3 regions of the Rhizobium sp. NLR10b genome follow, and region 3 is predicted to be linked to each of the others. Evidence: riboswitches for the same ligand, from Rfam matches in the RefSeq annotation. Region 3 holds a riboswitch; each other region holds the start of a gene.
The links. A riboswitch is a leader RNA that binds a small molecule or an ion and turns the genes downstream of it on or off. The one in region 3 is predicted to bind thiamine pyrophosphate.

Region 1 (10,460 bases), on a different contig from region 3:
GGATTGGCGATCTCGTCGACGGCGAAGTTGAGGAGCGACATGCCGATGCCGAGGAAGGCGAGCGCGAAGCAGGGGGTGAGGATATCCCACCAGGCGCCGACCGAAAGTGCGGAGGCCTTCTGCGCATTATAGAGCATCGTGCCCCAGGAGATCGCTTTGGGATCGCCGAGCCCCAGGAATTCCAGTGTCGCTTCGGTGATAATAGCGAAGATGACGCTGCCGATGAAATTGATGCCGACGATGGATATGACGTTGGGGAAGATCTCGAATGTCATGATGCGCCACTGCGGCTCGCCCATCATCTCGGCCGATTTGACGAAATCCTTGTGTTTGACCGAGAGCGTTTCGGCACGGGTGACGCGTGCGCCCCAGGCCCAGGAAGTGGCGCCGAGGATGAGGGCGATGACGAGCGGGCTTGCTTGGCCGATGAAGGCTGCGAGCACCAGTAGCAGCGGCAGATTGGGAACGACGAGCACCATGTTGGTGAAGAAGCTGATGATTTCGTCCGTCTTGCCGCCGCGATAACCGGAGATGATGCCGAGCGCTGTGCCAACGAGCGTGATCAGCAGCCCGGCGCCGAAGCCAACGGCAAGCGAGGTGCGGGCGCCGTAGAGCAGGCGGGCGAAGACGTCCTGGCCGATGCGAGTCGTGCCGAGCAGATGGTCGAGCGATGGCGGCTGGTGCGGCCTGCCGGTGCGGGCGGCCGGATCGTAGTGCGTCAGCAGCGGTGCCGCGATCGCGACGGCGATGATGAGAGCGATGATGACGAGGCCGATCAGCGCCTTGCGGTTTCGCAGCAGGCTCTTCATCTCACGCTCCCTTCAGCCGCGGGTCGAGCGAGATATAGCTGACGTCGACGATGAAATTGGCGATCAGCATGGTTGCTGTCATGATCAGGAGCTGGCCCTGGATGACGGGATAATCGCGGGCGAGGATTGCCTGGTAGAGAATGTTGCCGAGGCCGGGATAGTTGTAGACGACCTCCGTCACCAGCGAGCCGCCGAGGATGGTGCCGATCGCGATGGCAAGGCTGGAGACGGTCGGCAGCAGGGCGTTGCGCGCCGCATACCAGAGCATTACATGCCGATCGGAAAGGCCCTTGGCGCGGGCCATGACGATATAATCCTCGCCGAGCAGGTTGATCATGTTGTTACGCATGGTGACGGTGAAGCCGCCGATCAGCACGGTGCAGAGGGTCACCATTGGCAGGATGCCGTGATAGGCGACGCTGCCGATATATTGCAGGCTGAAAGCCGGATCGAGCGAGGGGTCGGCGGCATAGCCGTTCGGGAACCAGCCGAGCGTGAAGCCGAAGATGAAGAGCACGATCAGCGAGGTGACGACGGCTGGTACCGAGGTCGCGAAGATCGCGCCGACGGAGACGATGACGTCGAACCTGCTGCCGCGCCGCCAGGCGGCGAGGATGCCGAGGAAGGTGCCGAGCGCGAAGCTGACGATCGTCGCCGTTCCCATCAGGCCGACGGTCCAGACGAGGGCATGGCCGAGAACCGAGGTGACCGGCAACGGGAAATACTTGATCGAGCGGCCGAGATCGCCGGTGAAGATGCTGCCGAGATAGGTGAGATATTGCTGCCAGAGCGGACCGTCGACGAAGCCGAAGGTCAGCTTCAGCGCCTGCAGGCTTTCCGGCGGCAATTCGGCGCCGGCGCTCGAAAACATGATCTGCACGGGATCGCCCGGCATCAGACGGGGCAGGAAGAAATTGATCGTCGCTGCCGCGATGAAGGCTGCCATGTAGAAGACGAGGCGGCGAAGCAGGAAAGCCATGGGGACTCCGTCGTGAGCGGAGCGGCGTTGACGCGCCGCTCCCGAGATCAATGCCTTACTTGACCGGCTCCAAGGCGAGCAGGTTCAAGAGGCGCGCCGGATTGGTGCGCGAGATCGACGGATTGACGAAGGGATTTTCCTTGGTCGACCAGCCGGTGAAACGCTTGGTGTTGTACTGGTACCAGTTCGGATTGTTGAAGACCGGAATGACAGGCATGTTTTCGGCGACGATGCGCTGCGCCTTGTTCATCGCTTCCTTCTGTTTGGCGAGGTCGGCGGTCTGGGTGAACTCGGTGACGAGCTTCTCCACATCCGGGTTGAACCAGCGCTGCGCGGTGAAGCGGGTCTTGCCTTTGTCCGAAGCGCTGAAGGCGCGCTTGTAGGGATAGTAGGGCGAAGCCGAAGCCGGCAGGCTGTTGATCGCCGCATCGAAGGTGCCGTTGATGAGGTTGCCGGTCCAGACGGCTTCTTCAGGCGTTTCGATCTTGGCATCGATGCCGACCGCCTGCATGCCTTCGACGGCGATGTTGACGGTGTCGACCCAGTCCGTCCAGGAGTTCGGGACGATGATCGAGAAGGCGATCTTGCTGCCGTCGGAATTGTCGCGGAAGCCGTCGCCATCCTTGTCCTTGTAGCCGGCCTCGTCGAGCAGCGCCTTGGCCGCGTCGGCGTCATAGGTCGCGTATTTGCCGAAGTCGGCCTTGATGGAAGGGTCTGCCCAGCTCTTGTAGAGTTCACCCATCAGGCCGGGGTCTTCGTTCAGCGTCGGGTAGCCGTAGCCGGCGACGTCGATCATCGTCTTGCGGTCGAGCGCCATGCCGACGGCGCGGCGGAACTTCACATCGTTGAAGGCCTTCTTGTTGTTCTCGTTTGCGGTTTCCAAGTTGAACAGGAAGGCGACCATGCTGCTCGGCGAATACCAATAGTGGAAATGCGCCGGGTCCTTCGAGACATAGACATTGTCGATGTCGGGAATGAAGGAGACGCCCCAGTCGAGCGTGCCGTCGGCGGTTGCCGTCAGGATCTGATTGTTGTCGGCAAGCTGCGGAAAGCGCATGCAGTCGATCTTCAGATGCGCGTTGTCCCAATAGTTCGGGTTGCGGCACTGGTCGTAGGTCTGGCCGGTGAAGCGCGGCACCTCCGTCAGCGGGCCGCTGCCGACCGGGGTCTCGTTGGCGAAGGTGACGGGATCGGCGACGTCCTTCCAGACATGTTCGGGAACGATTGGCAGCTGCGAGATCTGCTCGGCGGCAAGCGAGCTCGGATTGGCGAGGGTGAAGCGCACCGTCTGGCCGTCGACGGCTTGGACGTCGGTGACAAAGGTCCAGATGCTGACGAAATCGAGCGCGGGGAATTTCTTCAGATAGTCATAGGTGAACTTGACGTCGGCTGCGGTCAGCGGCTCGCCATCCGACCATTTCAGGTCGGGGCGCAGCTTGAACTCTATGCTCTTCAGGTCGTCGGAGAGCTTGAAGCTTTCGGCTAGGCGGTAGACCGGCTTGTTGCTGTCGAAGCGATTGAAAATAACGAGCGGCTCGTAGATGAAGTCGAGCGTCGACTGGCGCGCCGAGGTCTGGTTGAACGGGTTGAAGTTGCGAACCCAGGTGGTCGCCGGCTCGATATTCGCCGTCAGCACCGTCTGCGCCATGGCGGATCCCGAAATCAGCGTGAGTGCTGCGGCCCCAAGAAGATATTTTTTCATGTTCCATTCCCCTTCTTCTTATACGTGAAAAATGATGTGCCGGTCAGGCGGCCGGCACGCTGGCAAACATGTCTTCGACTTGCCGGTGAGCGGCGCGATAATCGATCTTGAGATTGCCGAGGCGGGCCTTGCCGGCGGCGATGCGCTTGAGAGCGGCGTCGGTCAGCGGGCGGGCGGCCTTGGCTGCGGCTTCGCTTTCCCTGACGTCACCGTGGCTGTGGAGGGCGATATCGAAGCCCGCGTCGAGCACTTGGGCGACGCGTTCCGGCAGGGTGCCGGAGAGCGACTGCATGAAGATGCAGTCGGATATCAGCACGCCCTCATAGCCCATCTCCTTGCGGATCAGGTCGTGCATAACAGGCGAGATCGAAGCCGGCAGCTCCGCGTCGTAGGCCGAATAGACGACATGGGCGACCATGGCCCAGGGCGTATCCTTCAGCGTGACGAACGGCTTGAAATCGGTGGCGATGAGCGTTTCGCGGCTGGCATCGACCACCGGACGCTCCTTGTGGGAGTCGAGCGTGGCGCGGCCATGGCCGGGAATGTGCTTCATGACGGGCATGTTGCCGGTCTCTAGCAGGCCGTCGACCACCTCGCGGCCGAGGGCGGCGATGAAGTCCGGATCGGGGCCGAAGGAGCGGGCGCCGATGACCGCGCTCGTCGTCTCGAAGACGAGGTCGAGAACGGGCGAGCAGCCGCTGGAAAGGCCGAGTTCCGTCATCATCGCGCCCATGGCCTGGGAGGAAAGGCGCAGTGCCTTTTTGCCGAGATCGAGATCGCGCCGCGCCAGGTCGGCGAACTGGCCGAAGCTGCGGAAGAGCGGCCAGGGACCGGCGTCGAGGTGTTGGACGCGCCCGCCTTCCTGGTCGGTGAAGACAGGCGCATCGTCGCGGCCGACGGCTTCGCGAAAGCGCTCGATCAGCCGCCTCGTCTGCTCCGGCTCGCGCTGATTGCGCCGCCCGACGAAAAGGCCGAGCGGGTTGGTGTCGCGAAAGAGCGCGAATTCATAATCCGATATGATGGGATTCGGAAGCCCGACGAAAAGGGCAAGAGGGGTCGAGGACAATTCTGGAACTCCGGTATCAGATGGTCATTTCGGCGCGCTTCTGAGCATGCCTTCGTAAATGCCCTTGTCGGGGGCGGGGATAACGATGGCGCCTGCGGTCCTGGCGTAGAAGTCGACGGGGCCGGCATCGCCGATGAAGGCGTAGGCATGGCCGAGCGTCTTCATCGTCTGAAGGCAGGCGGAAAACAGCGCGAGGCCGATGCCCCTGCCGCGTGCTCCGGAATCGACGCCGGTCGGGCCGAAGAAGCCACGCGCCGTGGTGTCGTAGCAGGCAAAGCCAAGCAGCTTGCCGCCTTCGACTGATATCAGGCAGGCGACGGGCTGGCGGGAAAAAGCGACCGAAACCTCGCTCGCCCAATTCTCGCTGAATTGTTCGCGAACCCAGTTGACCACGAGGTGCAGTTCCGCAGGAAGAGCCGGACGGATGGAGGCGCCGACGACGTCAGCCCGCTCTTTCAGTTCGGCGAGCCTGGTGGAATATAAGCTCACAAGCAGGTCCGGCACCCGTCTCTCCTCTGGATGTTCCGTTATTGCGGAATATATCCCCTTTTAATGTCATAGACTTGGCCATCTCAGAAGGCTTGTCAACAGGGATTTTCTTGGACGCGACTGTTCTCGTTGCGGCCTCGACGTGCGGTATGGGTCCAATGCAAAACGGCCCGGAACAAGCCGGGCCGTTTTACATTTGCATCTGTTTGCCGATGCCAGCGCCTATTCGCCCTCTTGCCAGAGCGCGTGGAAATGCTGCACCGGACCGTGGCCGGAGCCGACGCTGAGCTTTCCGGCGGCTGCGACCGCGCCGGCGAGATAGTCCTTGGCAGTGGCAACAGCCCCTGGCGTCGAGTCGCCTTTGGCGAGTTCGGCGGCCAGCGCGCTGGACAGCGTGCAGCCGGTGCCGTGGGTATTCTTGGTCGGCACGCGTCGCGCCTCGAACCAGTGCAGGCCGTCGGCAGTGGCAAGCACGTCGGGGCTTTCGTCACCGTCGAGGTGTCCGCCCTTGACCAGCACGGCGGCCGGACCAAGGGCGCGCAGCCGCTCGGCCTGGGCGGCCATCTCGGCCCGGTTTGTCGCGACCGGCTGGTGCAGAAGTGCGGCGGCTTCCGGCAGGTTCGGGGTGAGAAGCGTGGCAAGTGGCAGCAGCCGCCTGGTCAGCACGTCGACCGCTTCAGGTGCGAGCAGGGCGGCGCCCCCCTTGGCGATCATCACCGGGTCGAGAACGACGGGGATGCCACGCCGGTGCGCGAGGGCTGCGGCAACGGCCTCGGCGATGCCGGCATTGGCGATCATGCCGATCTTGACGGCGTCGACGCGCACATCGGCAAAGACGGCATCGATCTGGTCGGCGACGAATTGCGGCGGCACCAGATGCACGCCGCTCACCCCTTGCGTGTTCTGCGCCGTCAGCGCGGTCAGCACCGCCATGCCGTAGACGCCGCGGGCGGAAAAGGCCTTGAGATCGGCCTGGATGCCGGCACCGCCCGAGGGATCGGAGCCGGCGATGGAGAGAACGTTGCGGATCATGGGCGGACCTTTCGGATTTCTGCGGCGATGCGGCGCGTGGCCGCCTCGGGGTCCGGCGTGCCGGCGATGGCTGAGACGACGGCAAGCCCATTGGCGCCTGCGGCAAATACCTCGGCCACGTGGTTCGCCTTGAGGCCGCCGATGGCGACTGACGGCACCGGCGAAGCCTTCACCAGCCTTGCCAGACCGTCAAAGCCGATCGGCTGCTTGTGGTCGGCCTTGGTCGGCGTCGCAAAGACCGGTCCGACGCCGGCATAATCGACGAGACCAGGATCGACGGCGCTAGCAAGCGGCGCGGTCTCGACCGAGAGGCCGAGGATCATCCCGGGGCCGATCATCGTCCGTGCCGTGCGCGCGTCCATGTCCTCCTGGCCGATATGCAGGCCGTCGGCACTTATGGCGATCGCCGCCTCGACATCGTCGTTGACGATGAGCAGGGCGCCGGTTCCCGCAAGCGCTTGTTTCAAGGCTCGGCCGGTCTCGATCATTCTGGTCGTGCCCGCATGTTTGTCGCGCAGTTGCACCATCGTGGCGCCGCCGGCAACGGCAAGGCGCGCGGTCTCGACCATGCCGATCCCGGCGCAGAGTTCGGGGTCGAGGACGAGATAGAGCGAAAGGTCGAAAACCTTCATACGGCCGAAATCCTTGCCCGGGCATCGAGCGTTTCGGCGTCCAGGGCTGACAGCGCATCGAGGAAACGCCAAGCGAAGGAGCCGGGGCCGGCCGCCCCGAGGGCGGCATCCTCGCCCGCGACGGAGAAGGTCGCAAGGGCCGCAACTGTCGCCCCGAACGTATCCTCAGGGGCGGTCGCGGCAAAGGCGCCGATCAGGCAGGTGAGCGAGCAGCCGAGTGCGGTGACCTGCGGCATCAGGACCGATCCGCCTTTGATGCGCACGGCTCTTTCACCATCGGTGACGAAATCGGCCGCACCGGTGACGGCGACCACCGCCCGCTGCCGCTCGGCGAGCCGCCGCGCCGAGCCTTCCGCCTGCTCGACCGGGTCGCGGCTGTCGACGCCCTGGCCGCGGCTCTCTCCGCCGGCAAGGGCGATGATCTCGGAAGCATTGCCGCGGATGATCGTCGGCTTCAGCGCCAGGAGATCGGCGACCGCTCCGCGGCGGAAGGCCGTCGCGTAATGCGCGACCGGATCGAGGACCCATGGTTTGCCGGCTGCGTTGGCGGCCCTCGCCGCCGTCTGCATGCCTTCGATCCATTGCGTCGAAAGCGTGCCGATGTTGATGGTCAATGCATTCGCGATGCCGGCGAATTCGCCGGCTTCTTCAGCGGCGTGCACCATGGCGGGCGAGGCGCCCGACGCAAGCAGAACATTGGCCGCGATGTTCATGGCGACATAATTGGTGATGCACTGGACGAGCGGCGGCTTTTCGCGCATCGCCTTCAGCATGGCTCCCGACGTGATCTTGTTTTGCATGGCGCCCCTTTCAGGCGGGGGCGGGCACGGGGCAATTCGTGCGGGCGAAACCGCGACCCCGAGCGACTCCCTCCGCCGGCATTATCCGGTTCAGGTTCGAAGGGTGCTTCTCAGCCCGTCTGTCGACGGGCGCCCCTGTCTCTCATCGCGCTCTTTTTCGCAGAGAACGGGGCGGATGTCATCTCGAAAATGAGGGTTCGGTACTCTCCTTGCGGCTGCGCTTTAGGCGTGAACGTTGCTGCTCAGGAATGCAATCCCGATCGCATCCTATCCGGCTAACTCAAATCGTGAAGATCCGTCGAAATCGCCGGCCCGATCGAAAACTCCGAAAACCGCACCCTCAACCCGCTGCGCTCCGGCGTGCAGGCCGCCGGCCCGACTTCATAGCGGTCGGCAGCCGGGAAGGGCGCTAGCCGCAGCAGCGGCCAGCGGCTGCCGTCGCGGGAGGCCTGGATGCGCATGGCGCCGCCTGCGACGGTGACGCGGATGTGGAAATCTTCGAGTTCCTTGAAGGGCTGGGACACCGACCAGTCGGATCTGCCGTCGGTGACGACGGCGCTGAGGAAGGCTTCGCCGTCGGTGAATTCGACGCCTGACTTCACCCAGCGTGTTTCGTCGAGGCGCACCATCAGGCCGGCCTGATCGTAGAGGGTGCGGAATTCGCCCTGGATGCGGATCTCGGCGGTGAAGCTGTCACCGGTGGGAAAAGCGAGGAAATGGCCGTTGTCGCGGGTGAAGCCGTAATAGGTTTCGCACCAAAAATCGGTTTTCTCGTCGGTCGTCAGGGTGAGGCTGGTTTCGTCTGCGCGCCAGCTGGCCGGCTCGTTCAGCCACTTTCCTTTGTTGAAATCGATGCTCATCCCGTTCTCCCGTTCTGTTGAAGCCTGACCGCAGGCGACCACCTGACTTTGGCATATCATGCCGCTTTCATGCAGCGCAGACAGCCGCAGATGAAGATGGTGCTTTTTCGGCGTCGCGCTATCCGCGGCTGCATAATCCGTCGCCCGCGCTTGACAGGATCGATCCAGTTCTTATTCTGTTACAAAAAGATGAATTGCATAATAATGGAACTAAACGGGAGCCATCACATGAAAACACTGGTCGCATTCCTGCTCGGTACCGCGCTCGTCGCCCTGCCGTCCGCCCTGCTTGCCCAGGAAAAGGGCGGCGTCATCAATGTCGCGACGATCGGCGAGCCGCCGACGCTCGATCCGATGTCGTCGACGGCTGATCTTGTCGGCATCGTCACCCAGCATATTTTCGAAACGCTCTACACCTTCGACAAGAGTTGGAACGTCACGCCGCTGCTGGCCGAAAGCCTGCCGGAGATCAGCGCCGACGGCAAAACCTATACGATCAAGCTGAGGACCGGCATCAAGTTCCACGACAATACAGACATGACGTCCGAGGATGTTGTCGCCTCGCTTGGCCGCTGGACGAAGATCGCCTCGCGCGGCAAGCAGGTGGCGGGCTTCATCGGCAAGATCGCCGCGACCGATCCTTCGACCGTCACCATCACCCTGAAGCAGCCCTATGCGCCGCTGACCTCGTTGCTCGCCTTCAACAATTCGGCGGCGATCATCATCCCTTCCGAAAAGCAGGACGAACCGATGAAGGAATTCATTGGCACCGGCCCCTATATGCTGAAGGAGCGCAAGGCCGACCAATATATCCAGCTCGTCCGCTTCGACGGCTATAAGTCACGCGAGGGCGACGGCAATGGTTACGGCGGCGCCCGCCATCAATATCTCGATGAAATCCGCTTCGTGCCGGTGCCGGATCCGAACACCCGCGTCGAGGCCGCCATTTCGGGCCAATATGATTATGTCGACTCGATCGCGGTCGAATCCTACGACAAGCTGAAGGCGTCGACTGCCTCGCAGCCGGTCATGCTGAAGCCCTTCGGTTATCCGGTCTTCGTCTTCAATACGAAGGAAGGTGTGGCTGCCAATGTCGAGGTCCGCAAGGCGATCCGCCAAGCGCTCAGCATGGAAGACATGCTGGCGGCAGCCTTCGGCAGCAAGGATTTTTATGCGCTCGACGGCGCCATCTACCCCAAGACCTTTGCCTGGTCGACGGATGCCGGCGTCGAGGGCGCCTATAATGTCGCCGATCCGGAAGGGGCGGCGGCTGCCGCCAAGAAAGCGGGTTACAACGGCGAGCCGATCCGCATCCTGACCAGCCGTCAATACGAGTTCCATTACAAGATGGCGCAGGTCGCCGCCGAATATCTGAAGCTTGCCGGCTTCACCGTCGATATGCAGGTGGTGGACTGGGCGACGCTGACGCAGCGCCGCACCGATCCGAAGCTCTGGGATATCTATATCACCCACAGCCCCTTCCTGCCGGAGCCGGCCCTCATCGGCTCGCTCTCGACCAGTTCGCCGGGCTGGTGGGACACGCCAGCCCGCAAGGCCGCCGTCGATGCCTTCACCTCCGAGGTCGACCCGAAGAAGCGCGTGGCGCTCTGGGCCGATGTTCAGAAGGCGGTTTATACCGACGCGCCCTTCATGAAGATCGGCGATTTCAACGCCGTCTCGGCGAAGTCGGTCAAGCTCGAAGGAGTCGATCCGGCTCCCTGGCCGTATTTCTGGAACGCTTCGATCAAGAAGTGAGCATCACCGCCGGCACCGGTCCTTCGGGACCGGTACCGGTCATCTTTTCTGCCGCATCTGCAAGGGCTTGAAGGCCGGCATTCATGATCCGCTACATCCTCCAGCGCCTGTTCGGCATGATCGTCGTGATGTTTCTCGTCGTCACGATCGTCTTCGTCATCGTGCGTGTGACGCCGGGAGATCCGGCCGCCGTTATGCTCGGGCCGGATGCGACGCCGCAGGATATTGCCGATCTCCGAACCCGGCTCGGCCTCGATCAATCGCTCGGGTTGCAATATGTCTATTATATCGGCCAGTTGCTGAAGGGTGATCTCGGCCAGTCGATCTTCCTGAACA
Region 2 (10,460 bases), on a different contig from region 3:
CGCATCGCCTCGGTGCTGGACGAAATCCGTGCCGGCGCCCGCGACACCGAAAAATCCGGTCGCGTGCCGGCGCGCAATATCGATCTGCTGCGCTCCGCCGGCTATTTCGATATCGTCAAGCCCGCCCGTTTCGGCGGCAACGAAGGATCGTTTGCCGAGCTTGTCGATGCAAATATCGTACTGTCGGCGGCCTGTGCCTCCACCGGCTGGGTCGCCGGCCTCCTTTCCGCACATCAATGGCTCCTCGCCATGTTCGAGGAAAGGGTCCAGCAGGACGTGTGGGGCAGCAATCCGGATGCGCTGCTCTGCGGTTCCTACGCGCCGGTCCGAATGGCTGAACGCGTCGAGGGCGGTTTCCGTATATCCGGCGATTGGGCCTTTGCGAGCGGATGCGAAAATGCCCAGTGGGCCCTCTGTGCGGCGATCATTCCACCAAACGGCGAGGAGGAGCGTCCTATGCCGGCGTTCCTTCTGGTTCCCGCCAGCGATTATACCATTGCCGAGACCTGGGATGTGGTCGGCCTTGCGGGTACCGGCTCAAAAAGCCTGATCCTCAAGGATGTCTTCGTTCCACAATATCGCATACTGAGCTTTCCGGACGCGACCTCAGGCAGAACGCCGGGCGGGCGCTTCTATAAGGGTGTCGGCCTTTTCAACATGCCGCTCCTTATGGGAATTCCGTTCTGCCTCGGCAGCGCGGCCGTCGGTGCGGCGAAGGGCGCATTGGATAGCTATATCGACCACATCGGCACCAGGGTGACACGGGGTGCGGTTGCCGGCGGCAACAACAAGATCGCCGAATTTCCGACGATCCAGCTCCGCGTGGCGGAAGCCTCCGCATCCGTGGATGCTGCCCGCGAAATCATTCTGCGCGATATTGCCAGGGCGCAGCAACTGGCCCAGGCCCGCGCGGATGGCACCGGCGAGATCACCGAGGAAGATCGGATTCTTGCCCGCCGCAGCCAGTCTTTTGCGGTCAGCCTGGCGCTTCGGGCCGTCGAAGCACTCAATGCATCGACCGGCGGCCTCGGCCTCCAGATGTCCAATCCCGTGCAGCGGGCATGGCGCGATGCAAATGCCGTCGGGCGCCACATTTCCATGAACTGGGATGCCGTCGGAACCATGGTCGGCCAGCAACTGCTCGGTCTTCCGCCCAAGGGACAATTCTGATCCGCCATCCTCATTATTTCGATTGAAGACAGGAAAGAGAGCATATCGTGCAAGGCAAGATCGCGCTTGAAGAACATTTCGCCATTCCCGAGACGCTGCAGGATTCGGCCGGATTCGTGCCGGGCGACTACTGGACGGAACTGTCCGCCCGTCTTCTGGATATCCAGGACAAGCGTCTGCGGCTGATGGATGCTCACGGCATCGAGAAAATGATCCTGTCGCTGAACGCACCAGCCGTGCAAGCGATCCCGGACAAGGCCAAGGCCCTGGAGATTTCCCGACGCGCCAACGACTTTCTGGCCGAGCAATGCGCTAAAAACCCGAACCGTTTCCTGGGATTTGCAGCTTTGCCGCTGCAGGATCCGGATGCCGCTGCGCAGGAATTGCAGCGCTGCGTGACGACGATGGGTTTCGTCGGCGCATTGGTCAACGGCTTCTCGCAGGAAGGCGACGGAACAACGCCGCTCTACTACGATCTGCCGCAATACCGTCCGTTCTGGGCCGAAGTCGAAAAACTCAACATTCCTTTCTATCTGCACCCGCGCAACCCGCTGCCGCAGGACAGCCGGATCTATGCCGGCCATTCCTGGCTGATGGGTCCGACATGGGCGTTCGCGCAGGAGACCGCTGTGCATGCGCTGCGCCTGATGGGATCCGGCCTGTTTGACGAGCACCCGGCTTTGCGGATCATCGTCGGTCATATGGGCGAGGGACTGCCGTACATGATGTGGCGCATCGACCACCGGAATGCGTGGGTCAGGGTGGAAAAGAACTATCCGGCCAAACGCCGGATTGCCGATTATTTCAACGAGAATTTCTACATTACGACGTCGGGGAATTTCCGCACGCAATCGCTGATCGATGCTATGCTGGAAATCGGCGCGGACAGAATTCTGTTTTCGACAGACTGGCCATTCGAAAACGTCGACCACGCTGCAAACTGGTTCGACAGCGCCACCATCTCCGAAGCCGACCGTCTGAAAATCGGTCGCACCAATGCAGTTTCACTGTTCAAGCTCGATCGATAACATGGTCGCACCTTTCAGATACACGGTCAGCGCAGCCCAGGTCATCTTCGGGAGCGGCTCGGTGAGTCGCCTCGCCGAGGCGATTACAGGGCAGGGCGGCAAGCGCGCCCTGATCCTTTCGACCCCGCACCAGAAAGCCGACGCTCAGCGCATCGCTGCTTCCCTCGGCCCGCTTGCGGCGGGACTATTCGACGGTGCTGTCATGCACACGCCGGTCGATGTGACCGAGCGCGCGATCGCGGCATACGAGAAGGCCGGTGCCGATTGCGTGGTCGCGATCGGCGGTGGATCGACGATCGGTCTCGGCAAGGCCATCGCCTATCGCAACGACGCACCACAGATCGTGGTGGCGACGACCTATGCTGGATCGGAGGTTACACCGATCCTCGGCCAGACGGAGAACGGACAGAAGACCACGGTCCGCGGCCCCGGCATCCTGCCTGAGGTGGTGATCTACGATCCTGAATTGACATTGGGATTGCCGGTCAACATCAGCGTCAGCAGCGGGCTCAATGCCATGGCGCATGCGGTCGAAGGGCTCTATGCGCAGGATCGCAATCCCATTTCGTCGATGATGGCGGTCGAGGGCTTGCGCGCGCTGAAGCAGGCTTTGCCGCAAATCGTCAATGCCCCGAGGGACATCGAACCCCGAAGCGAAGCGCTTTACGGCTCCTGGCTGTGCGGCACGGTGCTCGGAGCCGTTGGAATGGCCCTGCATCACAAGCTTTGCCATACGCTGGGCGGCAGCTTCGATCTGCCGCATGCAGAAACCCATGCGGTCATTCTGCCCCATTCCGCTGCCTACAACGCCGCAGCCGCAACGGATGCGCTCAAGCCCGCTGCCGATCTTTTCGGCGGCTCGCTGGGCAGCGGTCTTTATGATTTTGCCGCTTCGATCGGTGCCCCGATGGCGCTGCGGGATCTGGGTATGAAGGAAGCCGATCTGGATCATGCGGCAGAACTTGCCGCTGGGAATCCCTACTGGAACCCGCGCCCGATCGAAGGAAAAGTGATCCGGGCTTTGCTGCAGAGCGCCTGGGAGGGCGCACGGCCGCGTTAACGCATTAGGAGGAGGCCAGGTGCCTGAATATTTCAGCGAAGAGAGATCCGCGGAAGCCGTCAATTCGCGGATGGGGCCGGACATCAATCCACGTCTGGCCGAAGTCATGGCGTCGCTTGTCAAGCATTTGCATGCCTTTGCCAAGGATATAAGCCTGACCCAGGAGGAATGGGAGCTGGCCATAGGCTTCCTGACCCGCACCGGTCATCGCTGTCATGACCAGCGACAGGAATTCATCCTGCTCAGCGATACGCTGGGTTTCTCGATGCTGGTGGATGCGATCAACAACCGGCGTCCGCCGGGCGCCACGGAAAATACCGTGTTTGGACCGTTTCACATCGAAGGGGCGCCCGTCCGCCAGATGGGCGAAAACATCTCGCTCGACGGCAAGGGTGAGACTTGCCTCTTCATCGGGCGAGTGCTGGATCTCGATGGTCATCCGATCGAGGGAGCCCGGATCGACGTATGGTCGGATAATGCCGATGGCTTCTACGACGTCCAGCAGCCGGATATCCAGCCGAAATGGAACAACCGGGGCATTTTCATCACCGGTGCAGATGGCGCCTATAGCTTCGTCGGCATCAAGCCGGTCTCCTATCCGATCCCGGATGACGGTCCGGTCGGCCAGATGCTGGCCTCGCTCGGTCGCCATCCCTACCGTCCCGCCCATACCCATTACCTGATCACGGCTCCAGGTTATCAGAAGCTCGTAACCCACACTTTTGTCGGCAACGATCCCTATCTGGAATCCGATACGGTGTTTGGTGTCAAAAACAGCCTGGTCGCGCCTTTCGAGCGTATCGATCGTCCGACGGTCTGGCGCTCCGATTTCGATTTCGTGCTGACGCCGATCTGGAATAAACAATGATCGTTGTCCGCTATGCCGTATGCGACCCCGGCAAGGCGGCCGAACGTTCCCGATTGATCGAGGAACACAAGGCCTATCTGCGCGGCGCGACGATCCGCATCATGCTTTCCGGCCCGTCTGCACCGCCGGCCGAGGGCAGGGCTTCTACCGCCGTCGTAATTGCGGAAGTCGAAACGCTGGCCGAGTTCGAGGCGTTCAGCGCGGGAGATCCCTTCGTTGGCTCCGGCGTCTACACGAGCGTCGATCTATTCGAATGGCGGCCCACTTTCGGAATTCTGCGCGAGAGTTTCCGACCGGCGTTTTAGGCAGGAAGAAAAATGGGCCGGCATGACCGGCCCATCCACAATCAATGTTATTCGGCCGGCGCTGGCACCACAGCCGGGGCACCCTGTCGTCCAAGCCGATCGGCGACCAGCATCGACAGCATCATTTCCACCAGGCCGTTGGCGCCGCCCTTGTCGCCGCCGGCACCGGCGACCTGGATCTGCGGCACGAGCGGCAGCTTGCCGTTTTCGATCGCTTCGGCAAAGCGCATCAGCACCTGCGAGTGGAGCTGATAGTCCGGACCGCCGAAGGCCGCGACCTTCTTCTCGGTCGCCTCGGCTTCCGCCAGACCGACGGCGCGTACCTTCTGGGCATCGGCAAGGCCGGTCGCCTTGATACGCTCGGCATCTGCAAGTGCGATCGCCTTGATCCGGTCGGCTTCGCCGAGGCCGGCCAGGCGCACCTTCTCGGCCTCTGCCTTGGCGGTGACCTGAATGGTTTCGGCCTGCTGGCGGGTGCGGGCGAGCTGCGCCTTGCCTTCGTTCTCGCTGATCTCGATGGTGAGCGCCGACGTCGTGATCTTGGCCTGCTGTTCGGCCAGTGCTTCTTTCTCGCGCAATGTGCGCTCCTGGATCGCCGCCGCTTCCTGCAACTTATAAGTCTCGACCTTCTCGACGGCGATCTGGCGTTCGCGCAGCTGGATGAGGATCTGCTCGATGCTGTTCTGGCCATTACTGGCGCGAGGCGTACCGATCAGCACCTCCTGCAGCTCGAGGCTATACGACGAAAACTTCTCCCGCATTTCGTCACCGGATCTGCGCTGGATTTCGCTGCGTTCCTGCAGCAGTTCGATCAAGGTCTTGGTCTGAGCGATATTCTTGAAGTAGGCCGAGACCATCGGATCGAGTGTCTGTTCGACCAGCCGTTTGATGTCCCCGAAACGCTGCACGACGAGCGGCGCCTTCATATAGTCGATATGCACGACGACCGAGAGTGGCAGCACCGGTTCGAACGCATCCCTGGTGATCAGCGACACTTCTGAAAGGTTTTCGTCCAGCCGGTGCTCGCCGAACTGTTCCTTCGTCCATTTGAGCACGAAGTTTGTGGTCGGCACGATGATGATATTGCCGGCATAGGTGTTGAACGCATATTTGCCCGGCAGAAGCGGCGTCGACCAGACACCGCGTGCGCCCGTCTCGACCAGTTCGCCGTGGCGATAAGACTGACCTGAAATATCCGCGCTTCGCCGGCCGGTATAGGAGACGACGACACCCACCGTGCCGACGTCGATGATCGTCTTTTCCACCAGTTCGACGGTCGCGAAGATGCGGTTGAGGAAATAGCTGCCGTCGGCAAGCACCTGCAATTGCCGGCCGCGATAACCGCCGGCATTGAGAAACTTCTCCGGATCCTGGAAATTATTGTGGAAGTTCGGATCCTTCGGGTTGTTGGCAACGGTCGGCGCGATGATCTCGCCATCCGGCAGCGCCGGACCGTCATGGATGGTGACGATCCCGATCAGGTCCTCGGCGTCGTGGATGAGGACGGGCTCGAAGCCATTCCGCTCAGTGATCAAAGTGGACATGTCGGAAAACAGTCTTTGTTCCGACGCGTTCAGGTTGACTGCATAAGTTGATTGCGCGGTCAACACGATGAACTGCGCGAGATTGATGGCATATGTGCCTTCGCGCAGGATCTTGCGTTGCGGCCCCTTCTGGCCGCCCTTGGTGAGAAAGCTGCGCACATCCTGAAAATCATCGGCATCGATATTCGAGGCCAGCGTCTGGGTCGGCGGCAACGGCTCGCCGTCACGGGCGAAGACATAGCCGATCTGGCCCTGCGGAATGGTCACGAGGTTGGCGCGATGCATCGAATACTGGAACGGCATGAAGAAATGCAGACCGCCGCGCACGACATCCGGCTGAAAGCCGGCCTCGCCATAGAGCGCGATGAAGCCATTGTCGACGGAGCCGCGAAAGCTCCACAGCTTTTCGAGGATGCCGAGCCTGTCGTTGGGGATATAGCGGATTACTCCGCTCCACCGGAACAGCATGGCCAGTATGATGAGGGTGACAGCGATTTCGATCGCCTTCCATCCCATCGGGCTAAGGTATTGGAGGGTTTCCATCTTTTCTCTCGCATAGGCGCACGGGTTCGTCCACCCGATGACCGCCCGGTTGGCGTTGGTTGATATGACGGGGAAATGGCGCGCCTTTTTGCGCGACGCGCTAAGAACCTGTCGAACGCTTAAGGCTGCTGATTGTCAGGGAGAATGACCGCGAGTCCCGCTGGGGGACGGCGCGTCGTGAGTGGTCTCACATCGGTGTTGCCTTGCTAGACATAACGATAGAGGAAGTAAGGACAACAGCTATCGGTGTAAAGATGTTCAATGCTGAAATCGGATAAGTACTTCCAGTGATTTTGCTATTTCGAACATTCAATTCAGCTGAATAAATATTGCCGCTTGACTTACATACCGGGCCGTTGAGCCGGGGTCTGGAAAATTGCGTTGGCAGGCCCTCTGCAAGGTCAGGCACGCTCGCTATCCACGTCTTGTCTGCTGTTGGTGTGGCGCATTTCTTGTACAGTCGGGTCGATACACCGATCCCCGCTTATCTAAGCCGCAAGTTTCCGAGATCGGCTGACGGTAGTCCTTTGGCGAGAGCCGTAGCTCGCGTGAGGACGCGGAATGATGTCTGCCGCGGACTCAAAGCCGGCGGATGAGAACGCGTGAGGGTCGGCTTGACATCAGGGCCACTCCGGTCTTTGATGCCGAGCATTCACCAGGGGTGTCCCGGCAAGGGGCTGAGATTCTGCTGAACAATACGGCTTTGCCTGTTGTGGCGCAGTGACCCGTTGAACCTGATCCAGTTCATACTGGCGTAGGGACGGTGCGGACGCTGCGGCTGTCGGGCGGATTTCGCTTTGTTGCTTGAGGCGTCTTTTCATCATTCCAACTCTGGAACTGGGTCTCCAAACGTCAAACCTTGGAGCCTCACCCATGAATATTGTTGCACCCAAGCTTACTCCGGTCGTCACCACCGGCCCGCTTCCGGGCTCGACCAAGATCGCCAAGCCCGGAACGCTCTATCCGGATCTGCGCGTGCCGATGCGCGAAATCAGCCTTCACCCGACCTCGGGCGAACCGCCGGTAACGGTCTATGACTCCTCCGGCCCCTATACCGACCCGACACATACGGTCTCGATCGACGCCGGGCTCCCGCGTTTGCGCGAGAGCTGGATCAGGGCGCGGGGCGACGTCGAAGCCTATGAAGGCCGTGTGGTGAAGCCTGAAGACAATGGTTTTGCCACAGGCGAACGGCTGACGCCGGAATTCCCCCTTCGCAGCACGCCGCTGAAGGCAAAGGCCGGCCGCGCCGTCACCCAGCTCGCCTATGCGCGTGCCGGCATCGTCACGCCGGAAATGGAGTTCATCGCCATCCGCGAAAACCTTGGCCGGCAGGCCACGAAGGAGGCGCTCGCTCGCGACGGCGAGAGCTTTGGCGCTGACGTTCCCGATTTCGTGACGGCCGAATTCGTGCGGCAGGAAGTGGCAGCCGGCCGGGCGATCATTCCAGCCAACATCAACCATCCGGAGGCCGAACCGATGATCATCGGCCGGAATTTCCTGGTGAAGATCAACGCCAATATCGGCAACTCGGCCGTTACCTCGTCGATGGCGGAAGAGGTGGAGAAGATGGTCTGGGCAATCCGCTGGGGTGCCGACACGGTCATGGACCTTTCCACCGGCCGCAACATTCACAACATCCGGGAATGGATCATCCGCAATTCGCCGGTTCCGATCGGAACGGTGCCGCTCTACCAGGCGCTGGAAAAGGTGAACGGCATAGCCGAGGATCTCACGTGGGAAGTCTATCGCGATACGCTGATTGAACAGGCCGAGCAGGGGGTCGATTATTTCACCATTCATGCGGGCGTGCGGCTTGCCTATATCCCGCTCACCGTCAATCGTGTCACCGGCATCGTCTCACGCGGCGGTTCGATCATGGCCAAGTGGTGTCTGCATCACCACAAGGAGAGCTTCCTCTATGAGCATTTCGAGGAAATCTGCGACATCTGCCGCGCCTATGACGTATCCTTCTCGCTTGGAGATGGTCTTCGCCCCGGCTCGATCGCCGATGCCAACGACGCCGCGCAATTTGCCGAGCTCGAAACCCTCGGCGAACTGACCAAGATCGCCTGGGCCAGGGATTGCCAGGTGATGATCGAAGGCCCCGGCCACGTGCCGATGCACAAGATCAAGGAGAATATGGACAAGCAGCTCAAGGTCTGCGGCGAGGCTCCCTTCTATACGCTCGGACCGCTGACGACCGATATCGCCCCCGGCTACGATCACATCACCTCCGGCATCGGAGCCGCAATGATCGGCTGGTTCGGAACGGCGATGCTCTGCTACGTCACGCCGAAGGAGCATCTGGGCCTGCCCGACCGCAGCGACGTCAAGACCGGTGTCATCACCTACAAGATTGCCGCGCATGCCGCCGACCTTGCCAAGGGCCATCCGGCCGCCCGCATCCGTGACGATGCACTGTCGCGGGCGCGCTTCGAATTTCGCTGGGAAGACCAGTTCAACCTCTCGCTCGACCCGGATACGGCGCGTTCCTTCCATGACGAGACCCTGCCGAAAGAGGCGCACAAGGTAGCGCATTTCTGTTCGATGTGCGGCCCGAAATTCTGTTCCATGCGCATTTCCCACGACATTCGCGCCGAAGCTCAGAAAGAAGGACTGGAAGCGATGGCTGCCAGGTATCGTGATGGCGGCGATCTCTACATGCCGGTCGCCGAGGCCGCGAAAACGCCTGCCGGAGAATGACGATGCATATTCTCGTCAAGGGGGCCGGCGTTGCCGGCCTCACCGTTGCCTGGCAGCTCTATCGACATGGTTTCCGGGTCAGCGTCGCTGATCAAGCCGACCGGATCGGTGCAGGCGCTTCCGGCTTTGCCGGCGGCATGCTGGCCCCATGGTGCGAAAGGGAAAGCGCGGAGGAGCCGGTCCTGGCGCTCGGCCGTCTTGCCGCCGATTGGTGGGAGGCAGCACTACCCGGCCATATCAATCGTCGGGGAACGCTTGTCGTGGCGGCCGGGCGCGATGCCGGCGAACTCGACCGCTTTTGTCGCCGGACAAGCGGATGGGAATGGCTGGACGAGCAGGCGATCGCGGCTCTTGAACCGGATCTCGCCGGCCGCTTCCGCAGGGCATTGTTCTTTCCGCAGGAAGCGCATCTCGATCCACGGCAGGCACTCGCGGGGCTGGCCGCCGGACTTGAAGAAGCCCGCATGCGTCTCACATTCGGCACCACGGGCGATGCTGACCTTGCCCATTACGATCGGGTGATCGACTGCACCGGGGCTGCTCAGATCGGCCTTCTGCCCGGCCTGCGCGGCGTTCGCGGAGAGATGCTCTGCGTCGAAACGAACGAAGTGACTCTCTCTCGCCCCGTTCGCCTGCTGCATCCGCGCTATCCGATCTATATCGTGCCGCGCGAAAGAAATCGTTTCATGATCGGGGCGACGATGATCGAAAGTGACGATACCGGCCCTATCACCGCGCGTTCGCTGATGGAGTTGCTGAATGCCGCCTACACCCTCAATCCTGCCTTCGGCGAGGCACGGGTGACGGAAACGGGCGCAGGCGTGCGGCCGGCTTATCCCGACAATCTGCCGCGTGTGACGCAGGAAGGGCGCACAGTCCATGTCAATGGTCTCTACCGCCACGGTTTTCTGCTGGCGCCTGCCATGGCAGGCGAGGTGGCGCGGCTTCTTCTTGGCGAAGGCAATCAACCGGAAAGGAGGGCATCATGACCTTCATCATCAATGGTGAGGAACAGGAGGTCGCGGCCGCGACGCTCGCAGATCTTCTCCTCGCTCTCGACTACGAAGGCGAATGGCTGGCAACCGCAGTCAACGGCGAGCTGGTGCACCGCGAGGACCGCGCCGATTTCAGGCTCGGCGAACGCGACCGCATCGAAATTCTCTCACCCATGCAAGGAGGCTGAGATGCTGAAACTTTATGATGTTGAAGTCCGCTCCCGACTGCTACTCGGGACCG
Region 3 (10,460 bases):
CACGTTCTCCGAGGAGGCCCCGAACGAGCCGGGGTCGAGTCTCTGGATCAATGTCAGGATGATCTCCTGCCAGATGTAAATGCCGAAGGAGATCTTGGCGACGTAGCGGACAGGAGCGTTATCAAGCAGCCTGCCCAGGCCCTGGGCACGGCTGAGCGAAACGAGCGCTGTTGCGACCGCCAGTGGAAAGACTGGAAATCCATAGGGGATGTCAAGCCAGCCGTAACCTTCGGCCGAGCCGCCAGGTGATATGAGGAGGCGGTAAGCGGCAACCGAAAGGGCCAGGAGTGCCGCGGCGTCGAACCAGGAAGAGCGCCTTGCGGACAACATCACTTCGATGCCAGCGGCAAAGGCACCGAGCGCGAAGACGGCAAAGAAACCGATCGGATTATAGTTGGGCATCCATTCCTTCGCCCCGCCCTGCAGGCCATATGCCCAGCCGCGCCCAATATCGTCGAGCGCAAAGAGCCTCAGGATTACCAGATGGGCAAGAAGGACGACGGCAATGACGCAGAGCCATACGGCGCGGGCGAAGAACGGACGTCGCCGCAGCAGGGGCAAGCGAAACAGCAGGAAAAAGGCGGCCGGCAGGAGCACATAGCTGGTGACCTCGAAGGGAATGGACCAGAGCGGCCCATCGGCTTCGACGGGAAAGAACGTGCGCCAATGCCACTGGCTCATGAACAGCAGTCCCGAGACATAGCGGACGACGAGCTCCGGCGTCAGCGGCAGGGCAAGCAGCGTCAGGCTGAGGATAAAGCCGACGCTGGCGGCGAACCAGAAGCCCGGAGTGATGCGCGCCAACCTGCGGATGGCGTAGTGCCCGAGGCTCGGCATGGCGCCGCCGGCGTCGAGAGCGTGCCAGAAAGGGCGGGCAAGCAGAAAGCCGCTGAGCACGAAGAAGATGGCGACGCCGAAATTGCCGAAGCGGAGGACGTTGGCCGTCGGCGCCAATTCATCCGGAATTCTGCGCATATCCAGCCGGAGCGCGAGATGATGCGCGAGCACCAACAAGCACGCCATCGCGCGCAGAAAGTCGGCTCCGACCAGTTTGTCCTGTGCTCGCATGTCGTTCCCGCCCCGCTCGATTCGGCTCAAACCGCCCAAGCTCAAAGCATTGCCGCGGAAGGCCGCGTCGGCAAGGGCGGGTCGGGATCAGCCGAGGAGTTCGTTGGTGTAATAGGTGGAAAAGTCCGGCTTCTCCCTGAGCACGACGCCATTCGCATCAACCAGGATGCCGTTCTCAAGCAGGAAGCCGCCGATGGCATCGGCCTTTGCCGGGTCAAGGGTGCCGATCACGCCGGCCTCGGATCTCAGGAAATGGCCTTCGATCAATGCCTTCTGGGAAGCCTTTACCAGTTCCGTGTTCATCAGTGCGCCGTTGCTTCCCGATATCAGCAGTTCGCAGGCTTCGTCGGGATGGTCGATGGAGTAGACATAGCCTTGACGTGTGGCCTGGATGAAGGCGCGGGCGTGTTCTCGACTGGCCGAGAGATAGGCGTCGCTGGAAACGATGACCGTCGTCTGCTCGTCGGGAATGCCGTAATCGGAATAGTGGAAGCGGCTGATCTTCCGCTTCTCCAGCTCGGCGGCGATGCCTTCCCAGGTGTAGATCTCCAGCGTGAAGTCAATCGAGCCATTGTCCAGCGCCTCATAGGCGGAGGTGCCAAGGGTGACGGTCTTGACGTCGCCCTTGCCGCCGTCATTGCGGATCATCGCTGAGACCAGCGCGCTTTCCCAGGTGCCGCCGAAGCCGCCATAGGTCTTGCCGTCGAGATCTCTGGGACTCTTGATGTCGTCGCGCCCGCCCTTGAAGATCAGGCGTGCGGTTTCCGTCTGGACGACGCCGTAGACCATCTTCACGTCACCGCCGCCAGCGCGCTGCGTGAGAGCCTCGATCTCGCTGCTGATGCCGAAGTCGGCGACCCCGTTCGACACCAGCGTGCCGGCGCTGGTGTCGGTAAAGGGCAGAATCTCAACATCGAGGCCGGCGGCCGTGTAGAAGCCTTTCGCCTTGGCGACATAGATGCCGATGTGGTTGGTGTTGGGCGTCCAGTCGAGCGCGATACGAACCTTTGCGGGCGCCGATTGAGCGAAGGCGGCGCGGCCGGCGAGGCTTGTTGCGATAGCGGCGAGGATCGTCTGTCGACGGGTGAGAAGCAGCATGGTGACCTCCTCAGGTCTATTAGAGCAGGATCCCGAAAAGTGTGAGCGGTTTTCGGACGACATCGTGCTCTAACTCTTTAAATTGGAACAGGATTCAGATTGCAGGCCGACCGGCCTGAAATCATCCTGTTCTTGCGGATGAAGCAGGGTTTGCAGGATTTCAGTCTCGATTGCCTGGGCCGCGGGCGAACCGAGATCAGCGATGCTTCTCGGGCGGGGCAGGGAAACGCGGAATTCGCGGATGACGCGGGCCGGGCGGGCAGACAGCACGTAGATCCGGTCGGAGAGGAAAACGGCCTCGCGAACATCGTGGGTGATCAGCAGCGCCGTCCAGCGATGTTCGGTCCACATGTCTTGCAGCCACTCCTGGATCTGGATGCGAGTCAGCGCATCGAGCGCGCCGAAGGGCTCGTCGAGCAGCAGCATGTCCTGCTTCTGGATGACGGTGCGCAGCAGTGCAGCACGCTGGCGCATGCCGCCGGAAAGAGAGGCGGGGTAGTGATGCTCGAAGCCGGCCAGGCCAAACCGCTCGAAGAGGGGCGCGACAGCGGCGCGGGCGGCCCGCCGATTCATGCCCCTCACTTCCAGGCCGAGCACGGCATTGTCGATGATCCGGCGCCAGGGCATCAGCGCATCGCGTTGCGGCATGAAGGCAAAGGAATGCGGCGTCTGTTCCAGCGCCGCACCGTTGAAAAGCATGTTGCCGGAATCCGGCCGCAGCGCCTGAGTCAGCAGTCTCAGCACGGTCGATTTTCCCGAGCCGGATGGGCCAACGATCGAGACGAACTCGCCGTTTGCGACCGCGAGCGAAATGTCGTCCAGGACCTTCATGCCGTCGAAGGACTTCGAGATGTTGCGCAGCTCAAGCATCTGACCGGTCATCGGCGCCGTTCCTTGGATGGCTGCCAGGGCATGACGAAACGCTGGATAACCACCGTCAGCGCGAAGAGGCAGAGCGTCAACACAGCGCTGACGATCACGGCGGCGAGCACGAGATCGGGACGGAAATTGTTCTTGGCGTTGAGGATATAAATGCCGAGGCCGCTTGCAGCGCCGGCATATTCGGCAAAGATCGCGCCGACGACGGCATAGGTGATCGAGATTCGAAGGCCGGCGAAGAAATAGGGCAGCGACGAGGGAAGCCGCGCCAGGCGGAAAATGCGCCAGCGACTCGCCTTCATCGAATTCAAGAGCTCGGCGATGTCGCGATCGGTCGCCTCATAACCCTGAAGCAGGGCAACGAGCAGCGGAAAGAAAGTGACGAGCGCCACCAGCAATATCTTCGGCAAAAGGCCGAAACCGAACCAGAGAACGACGAGGGGTGCGATCGCCACCAGCGGCAGAGTCTGGCTGGCGATGAAGATCGGCAGCAGTGCCCGACGCATGAAGGGCATGAAATCCATCAGGATCGAAGAGGCGAAGGCGAAGGCGAGCGACAGGGCGAAGCCGCCGAGTGTCGCGCCGAGCGTCGGCCAGGTGTTTGATATCAGCCCCTCTCGGTTCAGCCAGCCCTGGATAAGAATACGCGAAGGCGCCGGCAGAATGGACGGTTTGATGCCGGAAAGATCCACATAGAGTTCCCATGCCGCCAGAAAGGCAAAGCCTGCGAGCAAGGCGGGCATTGCCCGGTACACGGCGAGACAGAGCGTCGCAAGGCGCGAATCCGATGGTCGTGGCGATGTCATCGGCGTTCGATTTCAGGCTTTCGTCTGGCCGTTAGCGCAAACCTGTCGAGGACATCGGTCTCGATGCGCAGCCTACCGCGATTGGGGGCGGTTGCCTTGACGGCATCGAGAGGGATGCCGGCGGAATTGCCGGACGTCGGGTAGAGTGACACTTGCGCGCCGGAACACATTTGGACCTCGCTCCGCTGGCATTACCCAGATCAGCTTAGAAGGGTCCGGAGGCTTGCGCCTCGCATCTCAGCCCCGGCGATACAGAGCTCCCCTGTCATTCGGCGAAAACTATCATCGGGGTTTTGTTGCCGCAACCGCAAAATTACAAACCCGTCCGGCCGGCCGGGACGGGGCGCAGATGAAAAAACACCCGGACGAGGTCCTGTCCGGGTGTTTTCCGAGGTTCCGTACCTGCCGGGAACGGAACCCGAGCGCTCGCCTCTCGGGCGGCTATATCGGCAGGGGCGATCGGTACCAGGGCGGACAAGCGCCGATGCCATCATTTCAGCTTCGTATCGACCGGATGATCTCGCTGTCGCTCCTTCCTGCGCCCTCGCGCTTTACGGCCGGGGGAGCAGGGGTTATAAAACCTCAACTAATATTGAGGTCAATGGGCGATGAATAGGATTTCTGCGACGCCGCTCGGCAGGCTTCTGACAGTCGGCGAAGTGGCGCAACGCAGTGGTCTTGCCGTCTCGGCACTGCATTTCTACGAAGCCAAGGGGCTGATTTCGAGTATCCGCACGCGCGGCAATCAGCGGCGATACGGACGCGATGTGCTTCGCCGGCTCGGCATCATCAAGGTGGCGCAACGTGTTGGCATACCGCTTTCGGAAATCCAGACGGCATTTGCCTCCCTGCCGCAGGGACGCACGCCGACGGTTGCCGACTGGCAGACGCTGTCGGCGCGCTGGAAGGATGAACTCGACGCGCGAATCAGGCGGCTGAGCCTGCTGCGAGACCGCCTGACCGGCTGCATCGGCTGCGGCTGCCTGTCGATCGAAAGCTGTCCGTTGCGCAATCCCTTCGATCGGCTCGGCGAGGAGGGGCCAGGCGCACGGCTGCTGGAGACCGAAATCGACATATGAGCTTTCAGGGAAAAGCTCTAGCCTCTGGCGGAAAGATGATGCCGCCTTTCTTTCGGCCGGCGCGCTCATATGTTAAGGGCGAATGGCGCAACAGGCGGCATTGTCCGCGAGGAGGACGGCTTCGTGTTCCATCCGAGACTATTCGAGAATCGCAATGTCATCGTGACCGGCGCCGGGCGGGGCATCGGCCTCGAAGTGGCCCGGCAGTTCTTGGACTGCGGCGCAAAGGTGATCGTCCATATCGGGCGCAAACCGGGACGCGAGCTGCCGGATTTTCTGCTGACGGCTGAATCCGAAAGACGGGCGCTGTTGCTGCACGCCGATTTCACCGCCGTTGGCGGCGCTGCGCAATTTGCCGAAAATGCGCTCGCCTTCTTCGACAAGGTGCATGTGCTCGTCAATAACGCCGGCACCATGCTCGGCCGTTTTCCGGCTGCCACACTGACCGACGCAGATTATGAGGCGATCGTGCGTTTGAACCAGACGTCGGTGGTGGCGCTGACGCGTGCGTTGCTACCGGCATTGAAGGCGGCGGAAGGCGCTGCCATCGTCAACACCGTTTCAATTTCCGCGCTGACCGGCGGCAGCCCCGGTTCTTCGATCTATTCCGCCTCGAAAGCCTTCATTTCAACCTATTCCAAGGCGCTTGCCCGCGAGCTTGCGCCGGATGGCATCCGCGTCAATTGTGTCTCGCCCGGAACGATCGAGACGGATTTCCATGAGCGCTATTCTTCCCGCGAAAAGCTGGAGCAGACGAGAAAGTCTATTCCCTTGCAGCGGCTGGGCACAGCGGAGGATTGCGCTCCGGCCTATCTGTTCCTGGCGGCACCCTCCCTCTCCGGATACATTACCGGCCAGGTCCTCGAGATCAATGGCGGCCAGCTTATCTGCTGATTTAGTTAGACCTTTTTTGACATTTGATCACTTTTGGCAAATTCGCGTGTGCGAATATGCTATTGGGCTGATCTGCCTTTTCGCTTCCCTTCCGAGATGTCGAATGCCATTGCCCAAGCCCGAGCCGGGAATGTCCGGTCAGGAATTGCACAAACTCGCTGGAAACGCTCGTGAGGCGAGCGATCTGCTGAAGGCGCTGGCGCACCAGACCCGACTTCTAATTCTTTGCATACTCGCGACCGAGGAGCGGACGGTGGGTGAAATCGAAAATATCCTCGGCATTCAGCAGGCGATGGTCTCGCAGCAGCTCGCGCGTTTGAGGCTCGAAGGCCTTGTCAATACGCGCCGTCAGGGCAGGCTCGTCTATTACCGTATCGGCAATACGAGCGTGCTTGCCTTCCTCGAATCGCTGTTCGATCTTTTTCCTGCAGAAAACAATTAGCACCCGCCCTTGCGGAGCACGGTTGCTGCGTCGAAGATAGGCTGATCCGGATGATTTCGCGCCGGATCGGGAGACCGGATGATCGACAAGCTGGAATTTTTCATCGCCCTTGCCAACGAAAAGCATTTCGGCCGCGCCGCCGAGGAGTGCGGGATCTCGCAACCGACACTTTCGGCCGCCATCCGGCAGCTTGAAGACCAGCTTGGTGTCATGCTGGTGCAGCGCGGCTCGCGTTTTCAAGGGCTGACGCCGGAGGGGCAGCGGGTGCTTGAATGGGCGCGGCGCATCGTCGGCGACGCCCGCACCATGCGCGAGGAAATGCGCGCCGCCCGCCGTGGTCTTTCCGGCCACATCCGCCTCGCTGCCATTCCGACCGCGCTCGCCATGCTTTCGCGCATCACTACGCCCTTTCAGGAACGACATCCCGGAGTGACCTTCTCGATCGTCTCGCGGAACTCGCTGCAGGTGCTGAGCATGCTGGAAAATCTCGAAATCGAGGCCGGCATCACCTACCTAGAAAATGAACCGCTTGGCCGCGTTACGACCGTGCCCCTCTATGCCGAGCGCTACAATCTGATCACGGCCGCAGGCAGCCCGCTTTCCGATCGCGACAACGTGACTTGGCGGGAAGTCGGCGATCTTCGGCTTTGTCTATTGACAGCTGACATGCAGAACCGCCGCATCATCAACCGGCATCTGACGGAAGCCGGCGCCACGGTGCATCCGACGCTCGAATCCAATTCGATGATCGTGCTGTTCTCGCATGTCAGGACCGGTCGCTGGGCGAGCATCATGCCGCGCAACGTCGCGAAATCCTTTGGTTTTCCCGTGGAAATCCGGATGATTCCGATCGTCGAGCCTGAGGCGCATCATCTGGTCGGTCTTGTCGCGCCTTATCGCGAGCCCTTCACCCCGCTCGTTTCGGCCCTATTGCACGAAGCGAGAGTGCTCGTGCGGGATGAGGAGCTTTGATAGAAAAAACCTATCATTCCACGAGATAGCTTTATTGATCGTCATCGGCTTCCCTGAGATGTTGTCTGCACGATGGCGCTCGGCTGGGGAGGCCTGCCATCCCGAAACGAGCAAGCCGCCGGGAGGGCTGCCTGATGACCATTCATATCGCCGGAGGCGATATCGCAGCGCGTACACGGACCATCGTCGCCGACCTGCGCTTCCTTGAGGGACCGCTGCTTCCCATTCTGCACGAGGTTCAGCGAGAATTCGGTTATGTGCCGCAGGAAGCCCTGCCTGTGATTGCGGAGGAATTGAACCTCTCGCGCGCCGAAGTGCACGGGGTGATGACATTCTATCACGATTATCGCGACCATCCCGCCGGCCGCCACGTGCTGAAGCTCTGTCGCGCCGAGGCCTGTCAGTCGACGGGCGGCGATGCGTTGGCTGAACGCGTCAAGGCGCTGCTGGGCATCGATTTTCATCAGACGACGCTCGACGGCGCCGTGACGCTGGAGCCGGTCTACTGTCTCGGCCTTTGTGCCTGCGCCCCGTCGGCGATGCTCGACGGCGAGGTTTATGGCCGGCTCGACGATCAGCTGGTGGCGGAACTCGTTGCGGAGGCACGTCGATGACAGTCAAGATCTATGTTCCGCGCGATGCCGCTGCGCTGGCGCTCGGGGCCGAAAAGGTGGCAAAGGCGATTGCCCAGGAGATCGCCGCCCGCGGCTTCGATGCAGAGATCGTGCGCAACGGCTCGCGCGGAATGTTCTGGCTGGAACCGCTGGTCGAGGTCGAGGCCGCCGGCAGGCGCATCGGCTACGGGCCGGTGAAGGCAAGGGATGTGCCTGCTCTGTTTGACGCCGGAATGATGAACGGCGGCGGCCACCCGCTCTGTCTCGGGGGGGTTGAAGACCTCCCCTTCCTGAAGGAACAGACCCGCCTGACCTTCGCCCGCTGTGGCATCACCGACCCGCTTTCGCTTGGCGATTATGAGGCGCATGGCGGCCTTGCCGGCCTTCGCCGCGCCGTTTTGATGACGCCTGTCGAAATCGTCAAGGAAGTCACGGATTCCGGCCTGCGCGGACGCGGCGGTGCCGGTTTTCCCACGGGCATCAAGTGGAAGACGGTTCTCGATGCCAGCGGCGAACGCAAATATATCGTCTGCAACGCCGACGAAGGTGATAGCGGCACCTTCGCCGACAGGATGATCATGGAGGGCGATCCCTTCGTGCTGATCGAGGGCATGGCGATTGCAGGGCTTGCGACCGGCGCCACGAAGGGGTTCGTCTATACCCGTTCGGAATATCCGCATGCGATCGCCGTGATGAGCGAGGCCATCGGCATTGCCCGGCAGGCCGGCATTCTCGGGCCGTCAGTGCTTGGTTCGGGTCGCGCCTTCGATATCGAGGTGCGCACCGGCGCCGGCGCCTATGTCTGCGGTGAGGAAACGGCTCTCTTGAACAGTCTGGAAGGCAAGCGCGGCATCGTGCGCGCCAAGCCGCCGCTGCCGGCGCATAAGGGCTTGTTCGACTGTCCGACCGTCATCAACAATGTGATCTCACTTGCCTCGGTGCCTGTCATCCTGGAGAAGGGGGCCGCCTTCTACCGCGATTTCGGTATGGGCCGCTCGCGCGGCACCATTCCGCTGCAGATCGCCGGCAATGTCAGATATGGCGGCCTCTATGAGACCGCCTTCGGTCTTTCGCTCGGCGAGATCGTCGACAGGATCGGCGGCGGCACGAGGACCGGCCGACCGGTCAAGGCCGTGCAGGTCGGCGGACCATTGGGCGCCTATTTCCCGCGGGCTCTGTTCGATACGCCTTTCGACTACGAAACCTTCGCCGCCAAGGACGGGCTCATCGGCCACGCCGGCGTCGTTGTCTTCGACGACACGGCCGATATGCTGAAGCAGGCGCGTTTCGCCATGGAATTCTGTGCCGTCGAAAGCTGCGGCAAATGCACGCCCTGCCGCATCGGTTCGACCCGCGGCGTCGAGACGGTCGACAAAATCGCGCGCGGCATCGAGCCGGAGAAGAACCGGGTGCTGCTTGGCGATCTCTGCAATACCATGAAATTCGGGTCGCTCTGTGCGCTCGGCGGTTTCACGCCCTATCCCGTGGTGAGCGCCATGACGCATTTCCCGGAAGATTTCGCGCCGGCGCCGGTCGTGGAGGCGGCTGAGTGATGATCTTCCAAGCTACAGTCGCATGCCGTGACTTGCTCAATTCCATTTCCGTACAGGAGGCCGACCATGTCTCTCATCCATGAAATCGACTACGGCACTCCCGCTTCGAAATCCGAAACCATGGTGAGGCTCACCATTGATGGGCAGCAGATCAGCGTGCCGGAGGGCACCTCCATCATGCGCGCATCGATGGAAGCCGGTATCGAGGTGCCGAAGCTCTGCGCTACTGACATGGTCGATGCCTTCGGCTCCTGCCGGCTCTGTCTCGTCGAGATCGAGGGCCGCGCCGGCACGCCAGCCTCCTGCACGACGCCGGTGGCGGCAAACATGGTGGTGCACACGCAGACGGGACGATTGAAGGATATCCGCCGCGGCGTGATGGAGCTTTATATTTCCGATCATCCGCTCGACTGTCTCACCTGCGCTGCCAATGGCGATTGCCAGTTGCAGGATATGGCCGGCGCTGTCGGCCTGCGCGACGTGCGCTACGGCTATGAGGGCGACAATCACGTCAAGGCGCGCAGCAACGGCGACATCAATCTGAAATGGATGCCGAAGGACGAGTCCAATCCCTATTTCACCTATGATCCCTCGAAATGCATCGTCTGTTCGCTCTGCGTACGCGCCTGCGAGGAAGTGCAGGGCACTTTCGCGCTGGCGATCGAGGGGCGCGGTTTCGGTTCCCGCGTGTCACCCGGCATGCATGAGAATTTCATGGATTCCGAATGCGTTTCCTGCGGCGCCTGCGTCCAGGCCTGTCCGACGGCGACGCTGACGGAGAAATCGGTGATAGAGATCGGCCAGCCGGAGCATTCGGCCGTCACCACCTGCGCCTATTGCGGCGTCGGCTGCTCCTTCAAGGCGGAGATGCGCGGCGAGGAACTGGTGCGGATGGTGCCGTGGAAGGACGGACAGGCCAATCGCGGGCATTCGTGCGTCAAGGGCCGCTTCGCCTACGGTTATTCCACTCACAAAGACCGCATCCTCAACCCGATGATCCGCGAAAAGGTCAGCGATCCCTGGCGGGAGGTGAGCTGGGACGAGGCCTTCGCGCA

Region 1: another riboswitch for thiamine pyrophosphate. It lies ahead of thiM (hydroxyethylthiazole kinase); the one in region 3 lies ahead of HJB91_RS31130 (HMP/thiamine-binding protein).
Region 2: another riboswitch for thiamine pyrophosphate. It lies ahead of thiC (phosphomethylpyrimidine synthase ThiC); the one in region 3 lies ahead of HJB91_RS31130 (HMP/thiamine-binding protein).

Annotation. Positions count from the first base shown of each region.
Region 1 covers NZ_JABDWV010000001.1:424,461-434,920, forward strand. The annotation lists gene HJB91_RS01980 (ABC transporter permease) at 1-809, opposite strand, end outside; gene HJB91_RS01985 (ABC transporter permease) at 811-1,788, opposite strand; gene HJB91_RS01990 (ABC transporter substrate-binding protein) at 1,844-3,490, opposite strand; gene HJB91_RS01995 (glycoside hydrolase family 3 N-terminal domain-containing protein) at 3,534-4,556, opposite strand; gene HJB91_RS02000 (GNAT family N-acetyltransferase) at 4,581-5,060, opposite strand; gene thiD (bifunctional hydroxymethylpyrimidine kinase/phosphomethylpyrimidine kinase) at 5,268-6,077, opposite strand; gene thiE (thiamine phosphate synthase) at 6,074-6,709, opposite strand; gene thiM (hydroxyethylthiazole kinase) at 6,706-7,509, opposite strand; TPP riboswitch at 7,560-7,656, opposite strand; gene HJB91_RS02020 (DUF1349 domain-containing protein) at 7,785-8,369, opposite strand; gene HJB91_RS02025 (ABC transporter substrate-binding protein) at 8,598-10,124, shown strand; gene HJB91_RS02030 (ABC transporter permease) at 10,208-10,460, shown strand, end outside.
Region 2 covers NZ_JABDWV010000016.1:881-11,340, reverse strand. The annotation lists gene HJB91_RS23930 (flavin-dependent monooxygenase) at 1-1,170, shown strand, start outside; gene tsdA (gamma-resorcylate decarboxylase) at 1,218-2,198, shown strand; gene HJB91_RS23920 (maleylacetate reductase) at 2,200-3,258, shown strand; gene HJB91_RS23915 (dioxygenase) at 3,278-4,126, shown strand; gene HJB91_RS23910 (YciI family protein) at 4,123-4,431, shown strand; gene HJB91_RS23905 (SPFH domain-containing protein) at 4,479-6,518, opposite strand; TPP riboswitch at 7,166-7,297, shown strand; gene thiC (phosphomethylpyrimidine synthase ThiC) at 7,392-9,224, shown strand; gene thiO (glycine oxidase ThiO) at 9,227-10,213, shown strand; gene thiS (sulfur carrier protein ThiS) at 10,210-10,407, shown strand; gene HJB91_RS23885 (thiazole synthase) at 10,409-10,460, shown strand, end outside.
Region 3 covers NZ_JABDWV010000006.1:15,960-26,419, reverse strand. The annotation lists partial or broken gene HJB91_RS10975 (acyltransferase family protein) at 1-1,068, opposite strand, end outside; gene HJB91_RS10970 (ABC transporter substrate-binding protein) at 1,156-2,166, opposite strand; gene HJB91_RS10965 (ABC transporter ATP-binding protein) at 2,236-3,048, opposite strand; gene HJB91_RS10960 (ABC transporter permease) at 3,045-3,851, opposite strand; partial or broken gene HJB91_RS31130 (HMP/thiamine-binding protein) at 3,905-4,021, opposite strand; TPP riboswitch at 4,012-4,124, opposite strand; gene soxR (redox-sensitive transcriptional activator SoxR) at 4,460-4,930, shown strand; gene HJB91_RS10950 (SDR family NAD(P)-dependent oxidoreductase) at 5,054-5,824, shown strand; gene HJB91_RS10945 (helix-turn-helix transcriptional regulator) at 5,928-6,266, shown strand; gene HJB91_RS10940 (LysR family transcriptional regulator) at 6,345-7,238, shown strand; gene HJB91_RS10935 (formate dehydrogenase subunit gamma) at 7,373-7,852, shown strand; gene HJB91_RS10930 (NADH-quinone oxidoreductase subunit NuoF) at 7,849-9,405, shown strand; gene fdhF (formate dehydrogenase subunit alpha) at 9,472-10,460, shown strand, end outside.